Regions from separate parts of the Streptomyces sp. NPDC051976 genome, predicted to be linked through region 3. Evidence: riboswitches for the same ligand, from Rfam matches in the RefSeq annotation. Region 3 holds a riboswitch; each other region holds the start of a gene.

Region 1 (4,398 bases), on a different contig from region 3:
GCGCACACCGCCTGGTATCTGGGGGGTGACGTGGTCGCCGACACCCTGGAGCGGCTGGCCGCCCTCGATCTGCCCGCGGACGCGCCGATCCGGCCGGTCGCGGACTTCCTGACCCGCGCCCTGGGCCGCGCGGCGAGCAGCACACCGCCCGCCCTGGACGAGGCGGCGGCCGCGGCCCGCGCCGCGGGGGACGGCCGGCTCGACCCGCGCGACCTGGTGATGCTCTGCGGGGTCGGCCTGACGCTGGGCCAGGACGCCGCGTCGCACGCGCTGACCAGCGCGCTGATCGCGGAGAGCCGCGACAGCGGCGGCGTCGGCAGGCTGACCACGCTGATGTTCTTCCACTCCGAGGCGGAGATCTTCGAGAGCCGCTACGACGACGCCCACGCCACCGCGAGCGAGGCGCTGCGCATTTCCCGGGACACCGGGCAGGCTCAATGGGTCAGCCAGCTCAGCAGCGTCCTGGCGCATGTGGCGGCGGTCCGCGGCGACGAGGAGGGCTGCCGCCGCCACGTGGACGAGGCGCTGTCCGGCGGCACGGGCGGGGCGATGGCCCCGGGCGCCCCGTGGGCGTACTGGGCGCAGGGGCTGCACGAACTGGGCCTGGGCCACCCCCAGTCGGCGCTCGACCGGCTCGCGCTGCTGACCGAGGCGACGGTACGGCACCACATCTGCGCCACCCGCAGCGTCCCCGACCTGCTGGAGGCCGCGGTCCGGCTGGGCACGCCCGAGCGCGCGGAGGAGCCCTTCGCTCGCTTCACGGCGTGGGCGGACCGGTCGGGCCAGGACTGGGCGCGGGCGCTGGTGCTGCGCTGCCGGGCGCTGCTGGCCCCGGACACCGAGGCGGAGCGGCTCTTCACCGCGGCCCTCGCCGCGCACGACCCGCACCGCCGGGCGATGGAGTCGGCCCGCACCGCGCTGCTGTACGGGGAGTGGCTGCGCCGGGCGCGCCGCAAGAGCGAGGCGCGCGGCCGGCTGCGTACCGCGCTCGACACCTTCGAACGGCTCGGCGCGCGCCCGTGGGCGGACCGGGCCCGCAGCGAACTGGGCGCGTCCGGCGCCTCGGTGACGGTGGGTCAGGAGAGCAGGTCGGCGGCCGACGAGGCGGGGCTGACCCCGCAGGAGTCGCAGATCGTCCGGCTGGCCGCACAGGGCATGTCCAACAAGGACATCGCGGCGCAGCTCTTCCTCAGCCCGCGGACCGTCGGCTACCACCTGTACAAGGCGTATCCGAAGCTGGGCGTGGTCTCGCGCGGCGAACTGGCCGCGCTCTTCGGCTGACCCCGGACATGGCGGTGCCCGCCCGGTCGTGGACCGGGCGGGCACTGGAGCCGCCGTACCGCTGGGGTTCGCGGTGTGACGGGGACCTGGGGTCAGCCGTGGAGTCAGACGGTGACGCCGTGCGCGGCCAGGTAGGCGACGGGGTCGATGTCCGAGCCGTAGTACGGGGTGGTGCGGACCTCGAAGTGCAGGTGCGGCCCGGTCACGTTGCCGGTCGCGCCCGACAGGCCGATCTGCTGGCCCTCGGTGACCGTCTGGCCGGCCGAGACGAGCAGCTGCGACTGGTGGGCGTACAGGGTGTACTTGCCGTCGGGGTGCTTGATGATCACGTCGTTGCCGTACGCGCCGTCCCAGCCCGCGGAGACCACGGTGCCCGCGGCGATCGCGTGGATCGGGGTGCCGGTGCCGACCAGGAAGTCGACGCCGGTGTGGTAGCCGCTGGACCAGTTGGAACCGGCCTGGTGGTACGGGGTGCCGATGGCCGCGTTGCCGACCGGCTTGGTGTAGCCGGAGTCGGTGGTCTTCACGGCCGCGGGCTTCGCGGCGGGCTTGACGGCCTTCTTCGCGGGCGCGGGCACGGCCTTCTTCACCACGGCGTGCTGCGCGGTGTTCGGGCCGTTGAGGGTGAGCTTCTCGCCCGGGCGGATGATGTTCGGGTTGGAGCCGATGACCGTCTTGTTGTCGTTGTAGACACGGTGCCAGCCGCCCGCCACGTGGTGGCTGGTGGCGATCTTCGACAGGGTGTCGCCGCGGACGACCTTGTACTGCGTGGCCTTCGGGGCGGCCTTGGGGGCCGCGTGCGGGGCCTGGGCGGCGACGGCGGCGGGCGCGGAGGCCGGGGTCTGCGCGGAGGCGATGTCGGCGCCCACCAGCGGCAGGGCGATGGCGACACCACCGGTACCGGCGATGACGCAGATCCGGGTGAGGCGGCTGAGGCTGCGGGGCTTGCGGTGCTGTCCCTGTGCGGGCATGGGGGATTCCTCTCCTACGCCTGCGAGGTGAGCTGTCGGGTTCGGGCAGGAGATGCCCGGTCGCGTGGGTCCGGCCGTCGCTGTGCACGGCGCCGCGAACTTCACCCCGAGCCGTACCGCGTCCGCGGTACGGCGGCTTACCTGGGTCCCCCGCCCCTGCCGTCGGTGATCAAAGTCCAGGAAACCGGGCGGCGGCAGGATTCGGCGTTCCGCCCGACGGATGATCGCGGGTATCCGACCCGCGGAGAGCGAAGCTAGACGACTGTCCGATCTGCGGGCAACCAACCGCGATGCGCCGCAAATCACCCCGGCTCGGACACCGGGACGCCTCGTCACACCCCGTCGCCCGAGGGCCACCACAGCGTGGCCATCACACTCACCCTGGGTGAAAGCCCGTCAGACATGGGGTGATAAAGCACCCGGATCGGACACCGTGGGTACTCCCGGGCAATCGGACCGTGTTCCTGGCGTGACGCGCCTCACTCCGGTGTCATGAAGTGAGCCGCATCACGCTGAAATACCTCTATTTGCAGGGCATTTCGGATATTCCACCCATGTCCTCACCACGCCCGGCCGCGGCTCACCAGGTGCCGGGCCTGCCGCCGATCCGGGCGTCCAGCGTGCGGCAGAGCCGGTACGCCACCGGCCGGAAGCCGACCGCGGGCCAGTGCCCCGCGGCCAGCGGCGAGGCGGAGTGCCAGCGGGCCGACATGTAGCGGTGCCCGTTGTCGTACGCCCAGGCCAGCGCGGTGGCCAGCAGCACCCTGCTGATGCCCTCGCCGCGGGCGGAGGGCTCCACGTAGGCCTCGGCGAGGGCGACGCAGGACTCGGGGATCACCGGGTCGGGGGTGGCGGGGACGACCAGCACCATGCCGATCTCCTCGCCGCGCCGGGCGGCGATCCAGGCGGCGGAGCGCGGGTCGGCGAGCGCGTCGGCGTAGTGCAGGCGCAGCGCGGCGAGCGCGCCCTCCGGCTGCGGCAGGAACATCGCGGACTCGCGCTGCCGGCGCGAGGACTCGGCGGCCATCCTGCCGATCTGCGGCAGGTCGCCGGGGCCCGCGCGACGGATGCCGAGCCCCTCGACACCGCGCGGCTGGCGCCCGCGGGCCTTGACCGCCATCAGCCCCTGGACGAGTTCGCGGCCGAAGCCGAGGTCGGACCAGGGGGCGGTGGCGGCCTCGCCCGCCGGTACCTCGACGTAGTGGACCAGCCGCCGGTCGGCGACGAGGCGTTCGGCGACCCTGGCGTACAGGCCGCGCAGCACCTCCGACTCGCGCCCGCCGGGCAGCGCGTGGCCGCCGTAGGGAACCAGCGCCGAGCGCGGGTGGCTGCGCAGCGCGGCCGGGTCGTCAGGGCCGAGGTCGACCGGGACCGCGGCGAGATGCCCGCAGAGCCCGCCGTCGCCGTCCAGCGCCCGGCACGCCTCGAGACCCGGAGTGGCCAGCAGCTTGCCGAGCAACTCCTCGCCGCGGACCGGCCCGTCGGACAGCCACGAGCGCTGCGACGGGGGCAGTCTCGCCCGCGAGAACCAGCGGTCGTACCGCTGCGCGGCCAGAGGTATGTGCTCGGAAGTCAGCGGCGCGATGGCGACAGTCATGGTGGTTGGTGACGCTAGTGGGGCGCGCGGTCCCACGGCAAGGCTCAGCCCGTCCAGGCCGGGTGCCGGGGGTCGTCGGCGCGCACGGCCACGTCCGCGGTCCGCTCCGGCAGCACCTCGCTCGCGTACCGCGCGTAGGCGGGCAGCGTCCACCGCTCGGCGGGGTCGGTACGGCGCTCCAGCGCGGACGGCGACAGCCGCAGATGGACCGTCAGATCGAGCGGCAGGCCCTGGCCGAGCAGCAGCGGGCCGTCGAGCACCAGCACGCCGCCCGGCGGCAGTTGGACGTACTCGGCGCGCGTGGAGCGGTCGGTGGCGGGGTCCCGCAGCGACGGCAGGGCGCGCCCGGTGCCGCCGGGGCCCAGGGGTTCGAGCACCTCCCGGCGCAACGCGCCGGTGTCCAGCCAGAGTTGGTAGTACGCGTCGACGTCCTCGTGGCCGTACTCCAGTCGCACCGAGGCCGGGCGCAGGAAGTCCGTGGCGCGCACCCGCAGCGCGGGGCGGCCGAGGGCGGGCAGCGCGGCGCCGACGGCGTCCGCGAGATCGCCG
Region 2 (4,398 bases), on a different contig from region 3:
GCGCGTACGCCTCGGCGAGCTTCTTCTCGAACGTGTTCTCCGCCTGCCCGGCGAAGGTCTCCTCGTCGATCAGTTCGTTCTTCAGGTTGGAGATCTTGGCGCTGAAGGACTTCGGTGGGTACTGCTTCGGGTCCAGGTCGAGGTCCCGGCAGACCAGCGCCATCAGCCGCTTGGAGTCGGCGGCGTCGTAGATCGAGAAGGACGACGTGAAGCCGAGCACCTTCGACTCGCGGCGCAGGATGCGGACGCACGCACTGTGGAAAGTGGACACCCACATCACGTTGGCGCGCGGGCCGACGAGCTCCTGGACGCGCTCCTTCATCTCGCCCGCGGCCTTGTTGGTGAAGGTGATCGCGAGGATCGAGCCGGGGTGGACATGACGTGCGCCGAGCAGGTGCGCGATGCGGTGGGTGAGCACCCGGGTCTTGCCGGATCCGGCGCCCGCGACGATGAGCAGGGGGCCGCCGGAGTGCTCGACGGCGGCGCGCTGCTGCTCGTTGAGACCCTCCAAAAGCTGTGCGGGGTCGGTGGCGGGGCGCGGGGCGCCGTCGCGGTAGTGCGTGTCCCGCTCGGGCGGCGGGCCGTCGAACCGGCCGCCGAAGAGGTCGTCGGGCACGTCCTCGCCGCCCGGTCCGTCCTCCGGCTCCGGAGGCGGCGGGACCGAGCCTTCGGCGGAGGCGTCGAACGGTGTGAGACCGCGCAGGAAGTTGTCGTCAAAGAGGCTGCTCATCGCCTCCCGAGTCTAGAGCCCGGCACCGACAGCCCACCGCCGCTTCCGGTGTAGTGCCGAATCCGCCTCCGACGTAGTGCCGATGCCACGCTGTGTGACGGAAAGCGCTGCCGTGCATGCGAACCGCAAAAGATTACGAAAAGGTATCGGGCCTATCGGACACCGGCCTTCACAGCGGCGCCACGCTTTGGCTACGGTCTCCGCCAACCAGGCAGCGTCCGGCGTCCGGAAGGAGTCCGCCCGCCATGGCGACACACCGTAAGGCCAGAACCGCGCTACTCAGCGCCCCCGGTCCGCGAGCGGCCGTGGGGATCACCACCGCGGCTCTGGCGACCGTGACCCTGCTGGGTGAGAGCGCGAGTGCGGCGCCCGCCCAGCCGGCCAAGCCCGCGCAGCCGTCGATCGCCGAGGTGAAGGCGAAGGTCGACGCGCTGATGCACCAGGCCGAAGTGGCCACCGAGCACTACAACGGCACCAAGGAGCTGACCGACCAGCAGAACACCAAGGTCAACAAGCTGCTGGCGCAGGCGGCCCAGAAGACCGAGCAGTTGAACGCCTCGCGGCGGGTGCTCGGGCAGTACGCGGCCGCGCAGTACCGCTCCGGCGGCGACGACTCGACCAGCCGCTACCTGCTGTCGCCCGACGCGCAGGCGCTGCTGGACCAGGCGCACCTGTCGGACGTGATGAGCCAGCGCCAGAAGTCGGCCGTCGAGTCGTACCGGGTGCAGCAGGCGGCGGCGACGCAGCAGCGCATCGAGGCGGCGAAGAGCCTGGCCACCCTCACCACCCAGCAGGCCCAGCTGCGGACCGCCAAGGCGACGGTGCAGACCAAGCTGAGCGAGGCGCAGAAGCTGCTCAACAGCCTGACCGCGCAGGAGAAGGCGCGGCTCGCGGCGCTGGCGGCCAAGCAGGAGGCCGAGGCCAAGAAGAGGGCGGCGGCGCTGGCGGCCAAGGAGAAGGCGGCGCGCGAGGCGGCGGCGAAGAAGGCCGGGGGCACCACCCCGACCGCGCCGGGCTCGTCCTCCTCGTCGAAGGCCGCGACGGCGATCGCGTTCGCGCGCCAGCAGATCGGCAAGCCGTACGTGTGGGGCGCGACGGGACCGTCGTCGTACGACTGCTCGGGTCTGACGCAGGCGGCGTGGCGGGCGGCCGGGATCGACCTGCCGCGGACCACCTGGGACCAGGTGAAGGTGGGCACCCGGGTGTCGACGTCCGACCTCCAGCCGGGCGACCTGATCTTCTTCTACAGCGACATCAGCCACGTCGGGCTCTACATAGGCGACGGCATGATGATCCACGCGCCGCACACCGGCACCGTGGTGAAGATCGCGCCGATCACGGAGATGCCCATCTACGGTGCCGTCCGCCCGGCTTGACCGAGGGATTGACCCTCTGTATTCGGACTTGTCCGAATAAGGGGGCGTGCACAAACAGTAAGATCACAAAGCGATTTCGGTCACATTGCAATCCAAACTTCCCAAGACTCGAAGAAGTTGACTACGGTAGCCCGCTAGGTGGCGTGCTCCCCCGTCGGCTCCGGAGTCGACAGCGCACCACCTCCGCTCAATCCGGTCCTGGACCGGAGCCGGGGACCCACCCAGCACGTGGGGTGAATCGGTAGAGACACCGCAAGGTGTCCCGACCGTAGGGCGACCTTCAGCCCGAACCCGTCAGCTAACCCGGTAGGCGGCACACGGAAGGATTTGCCTCTCTTGGCGTCGCATCGCAAGCCGCGTACCCGAATACTGTCAACGGCGGGCCCGCGGGCCGCCGTCGGTATCACCACCGCGGCGCTGGCCTCGGTCACCCTGCTGAGCGAGAGCGCGAACGCGGCGCCCGCCAAGCCCTCGATCGCCGAGGTGAAGGCGCAGATCGAGGAACTGAACCAGCAGGCCGAGGTCGCCACGCAGCAGTACGACGCCGCGCAGGAGAAGACGACCAAGCAGCGCGCGACGGCGAACCAGCTCCTGGCGCAGGTCGCGCAGAAGACCCAGAAGATGAACGAGACGCGGCGCATCCTGGGCCAGTTCGCCACCGCGCAGTACCGCGACGGCGGCATCGACGAGACCACGCAGCTGCTGCTCTCCGAGGACCCGGCGGGCTTCCTGGCCCAGACGCACATGCTGGACCGGCTCTCCACCACGCAGGAGCAGGCGCTGGAGACCTTCAAGGTCCAGCAGGAGCAGGCCAACATCCAGCGCGCGCAGGCCACTTCGAGCCTCAACGAGCTGACCGCCGCGCAGAGCAAGCTGGCCGCCGAGAAGAAGAACGTCGACACCAAGCTGGCCGCCGCGCAGAAGCTGCTCAACAGCCTCACCAAGGACCAGCGCACCCAGCTCGCCGCGCTCGACCACCACAGCACCTCGTCGACGCCCACGCACTACACGTACAACGGCCCCGCCTCCGGCCGCGCCGCCCAGGCCATCGCGTTCGCCCTCGCGCAGCGCGGCAAGCCGTACGAGCGGGGCGCCACCGGCCCGGGCTCGTACGACTGCTCGGGTCTGACGCAGGCCGCCTACCACGCCGCGGGCATCGACATCGGCCGCACCACCTGGGACCAGATCAAGGACGGCACGCGGGTCTCGGAGTCGGACCTGCGCCCCGGCGACCTGGTCTTCTTCTACTCCGGCATCAGCCACGTGGCCATCTACCTCGGCAACGGCCAGATCGTGCACGCCCCGCACACCGGCGCGGTCGTGGAGATCGGGCAGTTGAGCTGGATGCCGTTCGCGGGCGCCGTCCGCCTGGCCTGACACCGCAGGGCCGAAGCACCGCAACACCGCATTCCGTAGCACACGAGAGCCGGTCGGGGAGTCCCCGACCGGCTCTTCGGTCATGTGGTGGACGCATTACGCCGCGGCCGCCCCGCCCGCCGGTCGGTTACGGTCGCGGGCCGATCGAATACGACCAGTCCCGGTCTCCTTGCCCGCCCCCTCCCCCCGGCAGGTTTAGCGTCACTCCCCAGGTGGTCGATCCCCATTGCCGTCAGAAGCCGGACGGCACGACCGCCCCCGCCGAAGGTCCGGCGGTCGCCTGCTCCCCCCGTGGCGGGCGCCGCCGGACCGTCCCCTGGCCCCGGAAGGGATGACGGCCGCATGGCCTCCCACAGTCCCCGCTCGCACCGCAGACCCACGGCGGCGCGTGCCTTCACCGCCCGCACCTCGGCCCGTACGGCCGTCACCCTCGCGCTCGCCTCCGCCGCGTCGGTCACCCTCTTCGCGGAGACCGGCAACGCGCAGCCGCGGCCCGCCACCCCCGGCGAGGTCAAGGCGGAGGTCGACGCCCTCTACCAGCAGGCGGAGGCGGCCACCGAGAGCTACGACGGCGCGAAGGAGCAGGCGGACACCGCCCGGCACGCCGTCGACGCGCTCCAGGACGAACTGGCCCGCAAGACCGCGCTGTTCAACGAGACGCGGGACACCATCGGTTCGCTGGCGGCGGCGCAGTACCGTACGGGCGGCATCGACCCGACCGTGCAGCTGGTGCTCAGCTCCTCGCCGGACGCGTATCTGGAACGGGCGGGCCTGCTCGACAAGTTGAGCAGCAGGCAGACCGCCGCGCTGGCCCAACTCGCCGCCCAGCGGCAGGATGTGGCGCGCACCCATGACGCGGCCGACGCGAAGCTCGCCGCGCTGCGGTCGGCGCAGGAGCGGCTGGCGGCCCGCAAG
Region 3 (4,398 bases):
CCTCGGCGCGGGTGCCGCCCCGCCCCGAGACGGCCCGCCCGTTGTCGTCGGTGCGGTCGTAGCGGACGGTGGCGATGAAGTCGCCGCCGACGGTGGCGGCCAGCCCGACGCGGTCGTCGTAGTCGTGGTGCGTGAAGCGGTGCACGTCCCGGTCGGACAGCCGCGGGTAGGGCGCGAAGAAGCGGTAGTACTTCGACTCGTCCGAGACCTGCTCGTAGAAGCCGACCAGCCGCCCCGCGTCGTCCGGGCCGATCGGTCTGATGTGGGCGATGCCGCCGTCGCGCAGGACGACGTCCGCCTCCCAGTGCACCGGGTACGAATGAGCTGGCTGCGCCGTCATGGGCCCAGGGTAAGCGCGGGCCCGCCCCGCTCGCGGGGGCGACGCACAGCGGGCAGGCTGAGGTGGCGGCGGATCCGCCGGTGCCGGTCCGTGTGCCGGAGCAGCCCTCCGGCCGTGCGAAACTGGTCTAGACAACTGGAACGACCCGAAGGGCAGCACCATGGTTGAGCGCCGTGTCAACGTCGGCTGGGCTGAGGGCCTGCACGCCCGCCCCGCGTCCATCTTCGTCCGCGCGGCGACCGCCGCCGGCGTCCCCGTGACGATCGCCAAGGCCGACGGCAACGCCGTCAACGCCGCGTCCATGCTGGCCGTGCTCAGCCTCGGCGCGACCGGCGGCGAGGAGATCGTGCTCGCCTCCGACGCCGACGGCGCCGACGCCGCGCTCGACCGGCTGGCGAAGCTCGTCGCCGAGGGCCTGGAGGAGCTGCCCGAGACCGTCTGACGGATTCACTCCGCCACCGGGCACGGGAATTCAGCGGGGCCGGACAATCCCACAGGATTGCTCCGGTCCCGCTTTATCGCATTTACGGGCGCCGCAATTCTACGACCTTGTATACGGTGTGTTTGTTAATTGCGGCGGCGCCCCGCGTTGACGGGGTGTTTCAGGATCCTCACCGCGGACCCCCGCTCCACATGGACGGCGGCCAGCCGCCTGGCCCGCTCGGCGTCGCCCCGGGCCACCGCGTCCACGATCGCGGCGTGCTCCTCCCAGGACTCCGCCGCACGGACCGCGGCGCCGTTCCCGTACACCCAGGCGATCTTGTGGCGGAGCTGGGTGAGCAGCGCGGCCAGGGTCGGGCTGCCGGACGCCTGCGCGAGCGTCTCGTGGAACCAGCCGCTCAGCGACGGCAGGTCCGACAACTGCCCCTGCACCGCCCGCTCCTGACCAAGGCGTACGAGCCCGCGCAGCACCTTCAGATGCGCGTCGCTGCGACGCTGAGCCGCACGCGCGGCACCCAGCGGCTCCAGCAGGCCCCGCAGTTCCAGCAGATCGGCGGCCTCCTGCTCGGTCGGCTCGGCGACCGAGGCCCCGGCGTGTCTGCGGGTGCGGACGAACCCCTCGGACTCCAGTGTGCGCAGCGCCTCGCGCACCGGCACCCGCGAGACGCCGTACCGCTGGGCGAGCAGTTCCTCGGTGAGGCGGCCGCCGGGCGGGAAGTAACCGCCGACGATGTCGTCCCTGATGGCCGTACACACCACCTGGGCGGAGATACGCCGGCCCGAGCCGTCCGTGCCGTTCACAGCCGATTCCGCATCGCAGGACCCCATTCTTTTCCCCTATTGTGCGCGACTCCATTCCAGCACACCGGAGAATGGGAAAGCAGCCACCAGAATTCAGGATTGTCCGGGGAGAAACGGACGCACGAAGGCCCCGGCTGGGGGGAAGCCGGGGCCTTCGGTCAGGGGGCGCCGTGGTGGCGCGAGGGGGTCAGACGTTGACGCCGTGTGCGCGCAGGTACGCGACGGGGTCGATGTCCGAGCCGTAGTCAGGGGTGGTGCGCACCTCGAAGTGCAGGTGCGGCCCCGTCACGTTGCCGGTGGCACCGGAGATGCCGATCCGCTGGCCGGCGGTGACCGTCTGCCCGGCCGAGACCAGGGCCTCGGTGAGGTGGCCGTAGACGGTGTACTTGCCGTCGGCGTGCCGGATGATCACGTCGTTGCCGTAGCTGCCGTCCCAGCCCGAGGAGACCACGGTGCCCGCGGCGACGGCGTGCACCGAGGTGCCGGAGTCGACCAGGAAGTCCACACCGGTGTGGTAGCCGCTGGCCCAGTTGGACCCGGCCGCCTTGTACTCGGTGCCGATCGGCGCCGAGCCGACCGGCCTGGTGTAGGCGAGCGCGGCACGGGCGGCGGCCCGGGCGGCGCGCTGCTTCTGCAGCTCGCGCAGCGTCCTGGCGCGGGCTTCGGCCTTTGCCTTCGCCTCCGCCGCGGCCTTGGCCCTGGCGGCGGCCTGCTGCCGGACCTGCTCGGCCTCGGCCTTCGCGGTGTCGGCCGCCTTGTGCTGCGCGTCGGCCTGGACGGCGAGCGAGTGGACCAGGGAGTCGGTCACGTCGAGCGCCTGGGCCAGCGAGGTGCTCTGGGCTGCCTCGGGCTCGGCCTGCCCGGGGGCGGCCATCGCGCTGGAGCCGAAGGCGCCGGTGGCGGTGAGGACGACGACGCCGGCCATGGTGGCGCGGGTGCGGCCGGAGCCCGGGGCGCGGTGGGCACGGCGGTGCTTCCCGCGGGAGGCGGGCAGAACGGTGAACGCCATGGAGAGGCGTCGCTCCTTTCCTTCCTTCTCGCCTACCGGGTTAGCTGACGGGTTCGGAGCAGGAAGGTCTCCTACGGGACCGCCGCACAGGGCGGAAGATCCCGATTCACCCCAGGGACGTGGGTCCCCGGCTCCCCTGACGGGGACTCGGCGATGTGTGCCCGGGGCCGCTGGTGGCGACCGCTGCTGGCGGGCAACGAGCGAAGACGCTAGCCGCGTACTCGCCGATACACCAAACAGATCAGCCGATTTGTTGGCTTCGCCACACCCCCGCGGACTCCCCGAACACCCGCCCATAGTGCCGGAAAACGGGCGGAACCCCGGTGCCACCAGCGGCGACCGGGGTTCCGTCACAACAGGTGCGCGATCAGCCGCTGGTGACCACCTTCACCGGGCCGATGCCGACCTCGCGCACCGGTCCCTCGATGGCGGCCGCGTCCCCGACCAGGACCACCACGAGCCGGTCGAGCGGGAAGGCGTTGACCACCGCGGCGGTCGCCTCGACGGTGCCGGTCTCCACCAGCCGCGCGTACAGCTTCGCCTGGAAGTCGTCGGCGAGTTGCTGCTCGACCTGGTCGGCGAAGGTGTCGGCGACGGCCGCCGCGGTCTCGTAGCGCAGCGGTGCCACGCCCACCAGGTTCTGCACGGCGACGTCCCGCTCCTCGTCGGTCAACCCGCCGTCGGCCAGGGTGCGGATGACCTGCCAGGCGTCGGCCAGCGCCGGTCCCGTCACCTCGGTGGCGACCGAGCCGCTGATGCCCATCAGCGCGGCCCCTGTGGCGCCCTGCGGCGAGCTGGGGGCGGAGCTGAGCAGCACCTGCCCGAAGGCCCGTACGCCGTAGGTGTAGCCCTTCTCCTCGCGCAGCACCCGGTCCAGACGGGATGTCAGGGTGCCGCCGAGGCAGTAGGTGCCGAGTACCTGGGCCGCCCACACCGGGTCGTGCCGGTCGGCGCCGGCCCGTCCGATGAGGACCTGCGTCTGCACCGCGCCCGGCCGGTCCACGATCACCACCCGCGCGGTGTCGTCGGCGGTGATGGCAGGACGGGGGCGCGGCTGCGCCGTGGAGCCGGTCCACGCGCCCAGGGTGTCCTGGAGCAGTGCGGGCAGCTCGATACCGGTGAGGTCGCCGACCACCACGGCGGTCGCCGTCGACGGCCGCACATGGGCGGCGTAGAAGGCGCGTACGGCCGCCGCGTCGATCATCCGGACGGTGTCCTCGGTGCCCTGGCGCGGGCGGGAGCAGCGCAGTTCGGGCGCGAACAGCTCCTTGGACAGCGCCATGGCGGCCCGGCGGCCGGGGTTGGCCAGCTCGTGCGGGATCTCGTCGAGCCGGTTGGCCACCAGCCGCTTGACCTCGTCCTCCGGGAAGGCCGGTGCGCGCAGCGCGTCGGCGAGCAGGCCGAGCGCCTTGTCCAGCCGGGAGGCGGGCACTTCGAGGGAGACCCGCACCCCCGGGTGGTCGGCGTGCGCGTCCAGGGTGGCGCCGCAGCGCTCGAGTTCGGCGGCGAACTCCTCGGCGGTGTGCTTGTCGGTGCCCTCCGACAGCGCCCTGGCCATGATGGTGCCGACGCCGTCCAGGCCCTTGGGCTCGGCGTCCAGCGGCGCGTCGAGCAGCACCTCGACGGCGACGACCTGCTGTCCCGGCCGGTGGCTGGTGAGCAGGGTCAGCCCGTTGCCGAGCGTCGAGCGCTCCGGCGCCGGGAAGGCCCACGGCTTGGGCTCACCGGCCTGCGGCTGGGGGTGGAACGTCATGACGGCCGCGGTGTCGTCGCTCACAGCTCGCCCTCCTGCCCGGTCTGTACGGCC
Region 4 (4,398 bases), on a different contig from region 3:
CCAGGAGCGCATCGTCTTCCTCGGCACCCAGATCGACGACACCTCGGCCAACGACGTGATGGCCCAGCTCATCCACCTGGAGAGCGCGGCGCCCGAGCAGGACATCCACCTCTACGTCAACTCGCCCGGCGGCTCCTTCTCGGCGATGACCGCGATCTACGACACGATGCAGTTCGTCACCTGCGACGTGGCCACCGTCTGCATCGGCCAGGCGGCGTCGGCCGCCGCCGTGCTGCTGGCCGCGGGCACAGCGGGCAAGCGCATGATCACGCCGGGCGCGCGGATCCTCATCCACCAGCCGTCGCTGGGCGACGTGGCGCAGGGCGACGTGTCGGACCTGGAGATCCAGGCCAACGAACTGCTGCGGGTCCGGGCGCAGTTGGAGACGCTGCTGGCCCGTCACACCGGCCAGGACCAGGAGCGGATCGCCACCGACATCGAGCGGGACAAGGTCTTCGACGCCGAGTCGGCCGTCGCGTACGGGCTGGTGGACCGGCTGACCACCAGCCGCAAGACCAACGGCCCCGCGTACGGCCTGCGGTGACCGGCGGTGGTACCGGAACTGCCGCCGCTCCCGGCGCTGACGCGGTCCGAGGGTGAGCTGGTCGACTGCTATCTGGAGGTCGTCGACCTGCTCGGCCGGATCAACCCGTCCCGTACGACGGACACCTACGCGGCGCTGCGCCCAGGCGCTGGTGGGACGGGCGGTCGCGCTGCGGGACGCGCTGACGCAGATGCACCTGCGCGGCGAGACCGACGTCCACCACGCCACGCTGGGCCGAGCGTTGCGCGTGCTGGACGGCGAACGCCGGGCGGGACTGGTGGCGCTGGCCCCGATCCGGCCCCCGGAGCAGCCGTCGCCCTGACGGCCCGCCAGCGGGCGGGCGGGTGCGGTCAGTCGGCGGCGCGGGCGGCGAACACCCGGCCGGTGGTCACTGTGTGACACCGAATCCCCCGGCAAACGCTCGGCGCGGCACCAAAGGGGCTCATTCCTTCGGCGTAGCACACGTTGAGCGGTGCTCCGTCCAGGAATTGCGCGCAGTGACCAGAACCCACCGGTCGGCATGGGCATTTGCGCAGGTCACAGGGTGCGACCGTGTTGACGGTCCGACGCATACGGCCGAATGTCCACCCGGATAGGTGAGTCGTGATCAGATTCACACCGCGCGTTTCCCACCCGGCCGCGGCCCGGTTCATGCGTAACGATCCGTGGTGACGACAAGCCCCCGCCGCCGTGGCGGGGCGGTCCGCGCGGATGCCCAATCCCGCCGCCGCGCGGATGCCAGGTCGACACGACTGCACCGGCGGGAGCGGAGGACCCAGGCATTGCGGGGCCGGCCCCGAACCATCAGGGCCGCCCCTTGGGGTGAAGCCGCACACGCGGCCGGGCATCTTCGCCTGCCCGAACCCGACAGGTCATCCTTCGCAGGCTGATGACGAAGGGTTGCGCATGACCGCGCTCCACCGCTTCTCCGCCCGGCTGTCCCGGTTCGGGACGGCGTCACTGCTCACCGCCGCGGCAGTCACCCTGCCGTCCCTGCTCCCGGGCGCCGCCCAGCAGGCGCAGGCGGCGACGCTGGCCGTCAACGCGCTGAACGTGGCCGCGTCCAAGCAGGGCTCCCCCTACCAGTGGGGGGCGACGGGCCCCTACCGCTTCGACTGCTCCGGCCTGACGCTCTACTCCTTCAAGCGCGCGGGCAAGAGGCTGCCCCGCACGGCCGCCGCGCAGTACAACAGCACGCGCCACATCTCCGCCTCCACGCGGCGCCGCGGTGACCTGGTCTTCTTCCACTCGGGAGGCTCCATCTACCACGTCGGCATCTACGCGGGCGGCGGCGAGATCTGGCACGCCCCCAAGACCGGTGCCCGCGTCCGCCTGGAACGCATCTGGACCAGCGCCGTCTGGTACGGCCGGGTCTCATGACCCGGCCCCCGGACCGGCCGGGTGACGCCTCACCCGGCGACCGCGCCGGACGCGGCCCGCCGCCCGCCGGCGTACGGGCCTGAGCGTGCGGGGGCGCGGCGAGCGCGTCCCCGCCCCGGGACGCCGTCCCCGCGCCCTTGTTCGGCCCCCGCCTGATCGGGCAGGAGTTCGACGAGAAGGATTGCTGGGTCGAGATCTCCTGGAGGGCGCAGTGGGCATGGGGACGGTCGCGGTGACCGGCGCGGCGGGGAACATCGGTTCGGTCGTGCGGGAGGCGCTGCAGGGCGAGGCGGCCCGGCTGATCCTGATCGACCGGGCGCCGCTGCGCGCCGAGGCCGACAACGAGGACGTGCGCACCGCCGACCTGCGCGACGCGGCCGCCGTCGCCTCGGCGCTCGAAGGCGCCGACCGGGTGCTGCACCTGGGCGGTGTACCCGACGAGGCGCCGCTGGCCGACCTGCTGGAGGTCAACGTCCAGGGCACCCACCACGTCCTGGAGGCGGCGCGCCGGGCGGGCATCGAGCGGGTGGTGCTGGCCAGCAGCAACCGCGTGACCGGCTTCTACCCCGTGGAGCACGTCACCAGCCCGCGCGAGCCGGTACGGCCCGACGGGCTGTACGGGGTGAGCAAGGCGGCCGTGGAGGCACTGGGCCGGCTCTACGCCGACAAGTTCGGCCTGTCCGTCATCTGCCTGCGCATCGGCAGCTTCGAGCCGGTGCCCACCGAGCCCCGCCATCTGGCGACCTGGCTGAGCCCGCGCGACGCGGTGGGCTACATACGGGCCGCGCTCACCGCCCCGCCCTCGGTCCGCTTCGCCGCCGTCTACGCGGCCTCCGCCAACGCCCGCCGCTTCTGGGAGACACCGGATCCGGCCGTGCTGGACTACGCACCGGCCGACAACGCCGAGGCGCACGCCGCCGACATCCCCGGTGCCGAGCTCCCGGGCGACCCGTCGGCGCCCCAGGCCGGGCTCTACGCCCTGCCGGAATTCACCCTTCCGCACCTGTGGCCCTGACCTCACCCGGACGCGGGCGGCCCGGTTCACTCCGACGGCCCCGTCGGCGCGAGTGAGGGACCGGCGGCGTCAGCGCAGCAGCGGTTCGGCGAGCAGCACGCCGCCGAGGCAGAGCAGCATCGCGCCGCAGACGCCCTCGATCCCCCGCAGGGCGGCGGGGCGGCGCAGCAGGGGCCCGAGGAGGTCGGCGCCGACGGCGACGGCGGGGAACCAGAACAGGCCCATGCCGACCACGATCGCGCCGAGCAGCAGCGTGCGGGGCAGGGCGGCGTGGCCGGGCGGGACGAACTGCGGCAGCAGGCTCAGGAAGAGGACCGGCGCCTTGGGGTTGAGGGCGTTGGTGAGGAAGCCCTGCCGCAGGGCGCGCAGGCCCGGCCGCCCGCCCGTGGCGTCCTCCGCCGCGCCGGGGGCGGCCGGGGCCGGGAGCGCGGCCGGACCGGCGGCGGCCCGCAGCGACCGGGCCCCGAGCAGCACCAGGTAGCAGCCGCCGCACACCTGGAGCGCGCGGAACAGCCACGGCTGCGCGACCAGGACGGCGGCCAGGCCCGCGACCGCGAGCGTGGTGTGGACCAGTAGCCCGGCGGCGATGCCGAGACCGGTGGCGACCCCGTCGGTGCGCGACCGCAGCGCGCCGCGCACCACGACGGCGAAGTCCGCGCCCGGCATCACGATCATCCCGGCCGCCACCACCGAGAACGCCATCAGCCCGCTGTCCATCCCCGCGCTCCTCACCTCGGCCCCGCCGCCCCCGCACCGCGCGGCGGACCGGCTCCCCGTCCACCCTGGCGCAGCTGGGCCTTCATCAGGTATGTGTGATTTCCGGGGGCAGTATCAAGGAGTGCTTTATGTACGATCCGACAAGGCTGGCCGCGCTGGTGGCGGTCGCCGAGGCGGGTTCCATCACCCGCGCGGCCGCCCGGCTCGGCTACACGGTGCCCGCGCTGTCCCAGCAACTGGCCAAGCTGGAGCGGGAGACGGGCGCGGAGCTGCTGGTGCGCACGTACCGCGGGACGGTGCTGAGCACGGCGGGCGAGGTGCTGGTGCGGCACGCCCGGCTGGTGCTCGGCCAGATGGAGCGGGCCCGGCTGGAGCTGGCGGAGCTGGCCGGGGTGTCCGGTGGCCGGGTCAGGGTCGGCACCTTCTCGACGGCCGGGATGCATCTGCTGCCGCCGGTGCTGACCGCCTTCCGCCGCTCGCACCCGGCGGTGGCGCTGAGCGTGGCGGAGTACGAACCGCCCGCCGGTCTGGAGGCGGTCGCCGAGGGCGCGGCCGATCTGGCGATCACCCACACCTACGAGGGCGCGCCGGACGCCGCGGTGCCCGGCGGGCTGACCGTGGAGCCGCTGCTGGTCGAGGAGCTGCTGCTGATCACCGCGCCCGGCCATCTCCTCGCGGACTCCCCCGCGCCGCTGTCGCTGCCGGAGCTGGACGGTCTGCCGCTGGTCAGCGCGCCCGCGTC

The links. A riboswitch is a leader RNA that binds a small molecule or an ion and turns the genes downstream of it on or off. The one in region 3 is predicted to bind cyclic di-AMP.
Region 1: linked by a shared signal. The riboswitch ahead of AB0M29_RS31750 (peptidoglycan DD-metalloendopeptidase family protein) and the one ahead of AB0M29_RS22285 (M23 family metallopeptidase) in region 3 are both predicted to bind cyclic di-AMP.
Region 2: linked by a shared signal. The riboswitch ahead of AB0M29_RS01330 (NlpC/P60 family protein) and the one ahead of AB0M29_RS22285 (M23 family metallopeptidase) in region 3 are both predicted to bind cyclic di-AMP.
Region 4: linked by a shared signal. The riboswitch ahead of AB0M29_RS30325 (C40 family peptidase) and the one ahead of AB0M29_RS22285 (M23 family metallopeptidase) in region 3 are both predicted to bind cyclic di-AMP.

What each region holds. Positions count from the first base shown of each region.
Region 1 is NZ_JBFAXL010000041.1:67,403-71,800, reverse strand. Features, by position in the region: gene AB0M29_RS31755 (AAA family ATPase) at 1-1,281, shown strand, start outside; gene AB0M29_RS31750 (peptidoglycan DD-metalloendopeptidase family protein) at 1,386-2,252, opposite strand; cyclic di-AMP (ydaO/yuaA leader) riboswitch at 2,257-2,430, opposite strand; gene AB0M29_RS31745 (GNAT family N-acetyltransferase) at 2,833-3,849, opposite strand; gene AB0M29_RS31740 (uridine kinase) at 3,894-4,398, opposite strand, start outside.
Region 2 is NZ_JBFAXL010000001.1:285,749-290,146, forward strand. Features, by position in the region: gene pcrA (DNA helicase PcrA) at 1-730, opposite strand, end outside; gene AB0M29_RS01325 (NlpC/P60 family protein) at 976-2,106, shown strand; cyclic di-AMP (ydaO/yuaA leader) riboswitch at 2,281-2,435, shown strand; gene AB0M29_RS01330 (NlpC/P60 family protein) at 2,443-3,483, shown strand; gene AB0M29_RS01335 (C40 family peptidase) at 3,826-4,398, shown strand, end outside.
Region 3 is NZ_JBFAXL010000022.1:111,100-115,497, reverse strand. Features, by position in the region: gene AB0M29_RS22300 (GNAT family N-acetyltransferase) at 1-340, opposite strand, end outside; gene AB0M29_RS22295 (HPr family phosphocarrier protein) at 501-782, shown strand; gene AB0M29_RS22290 (GntR family transcriptional regulator) at 908-1,609, opposite strand; gene AB0M29_RS22285 (M23 family metallopeptidase) at 1,770-2,591, opposite strand; cyclic di-AMP (ydaO/yuaA leader) riboswitch at 2,606-2,754, opposite strand; gene AB0M29_RS22280 (pitrilysin family protein) at 2,959-4,344, opposite strand; gene AB0M29_RS22275 (pitrilysin family protein) at 4,365-4,398, opposite strand, start outside.
Region 4 is NZ_JBFAXL010000038.1:42,426-46,823, forward strand. Features, by position in the region: gene AB0M29_RS30315 (ATP-dependent Clp protease proteolytic subunit) at 1-544, shown strand, start outside; partial or broken gene AB0M29_RS30320 (hypothetical protein) at 551-866, shown strand; cyclic di-AMP (ydaO/yuaA leader) riboswitch at 1,285-1,447, shown strand; gene AB0M29_RS30325 (C40 family peptidase) at 1,451-1,924, shown strand; gene AB0M29_RS30330 (NAD(P)-dependent oxidoreductase) at 2,142-2,939, shown strand; gene AB0M29_RS30335 (LysE family translocator) at 3,009-3,656, opposite strand; gene AB0M29_RS30340 (LysR family transcriptional regulator) at 3,785-4,398, shown strand, end outside.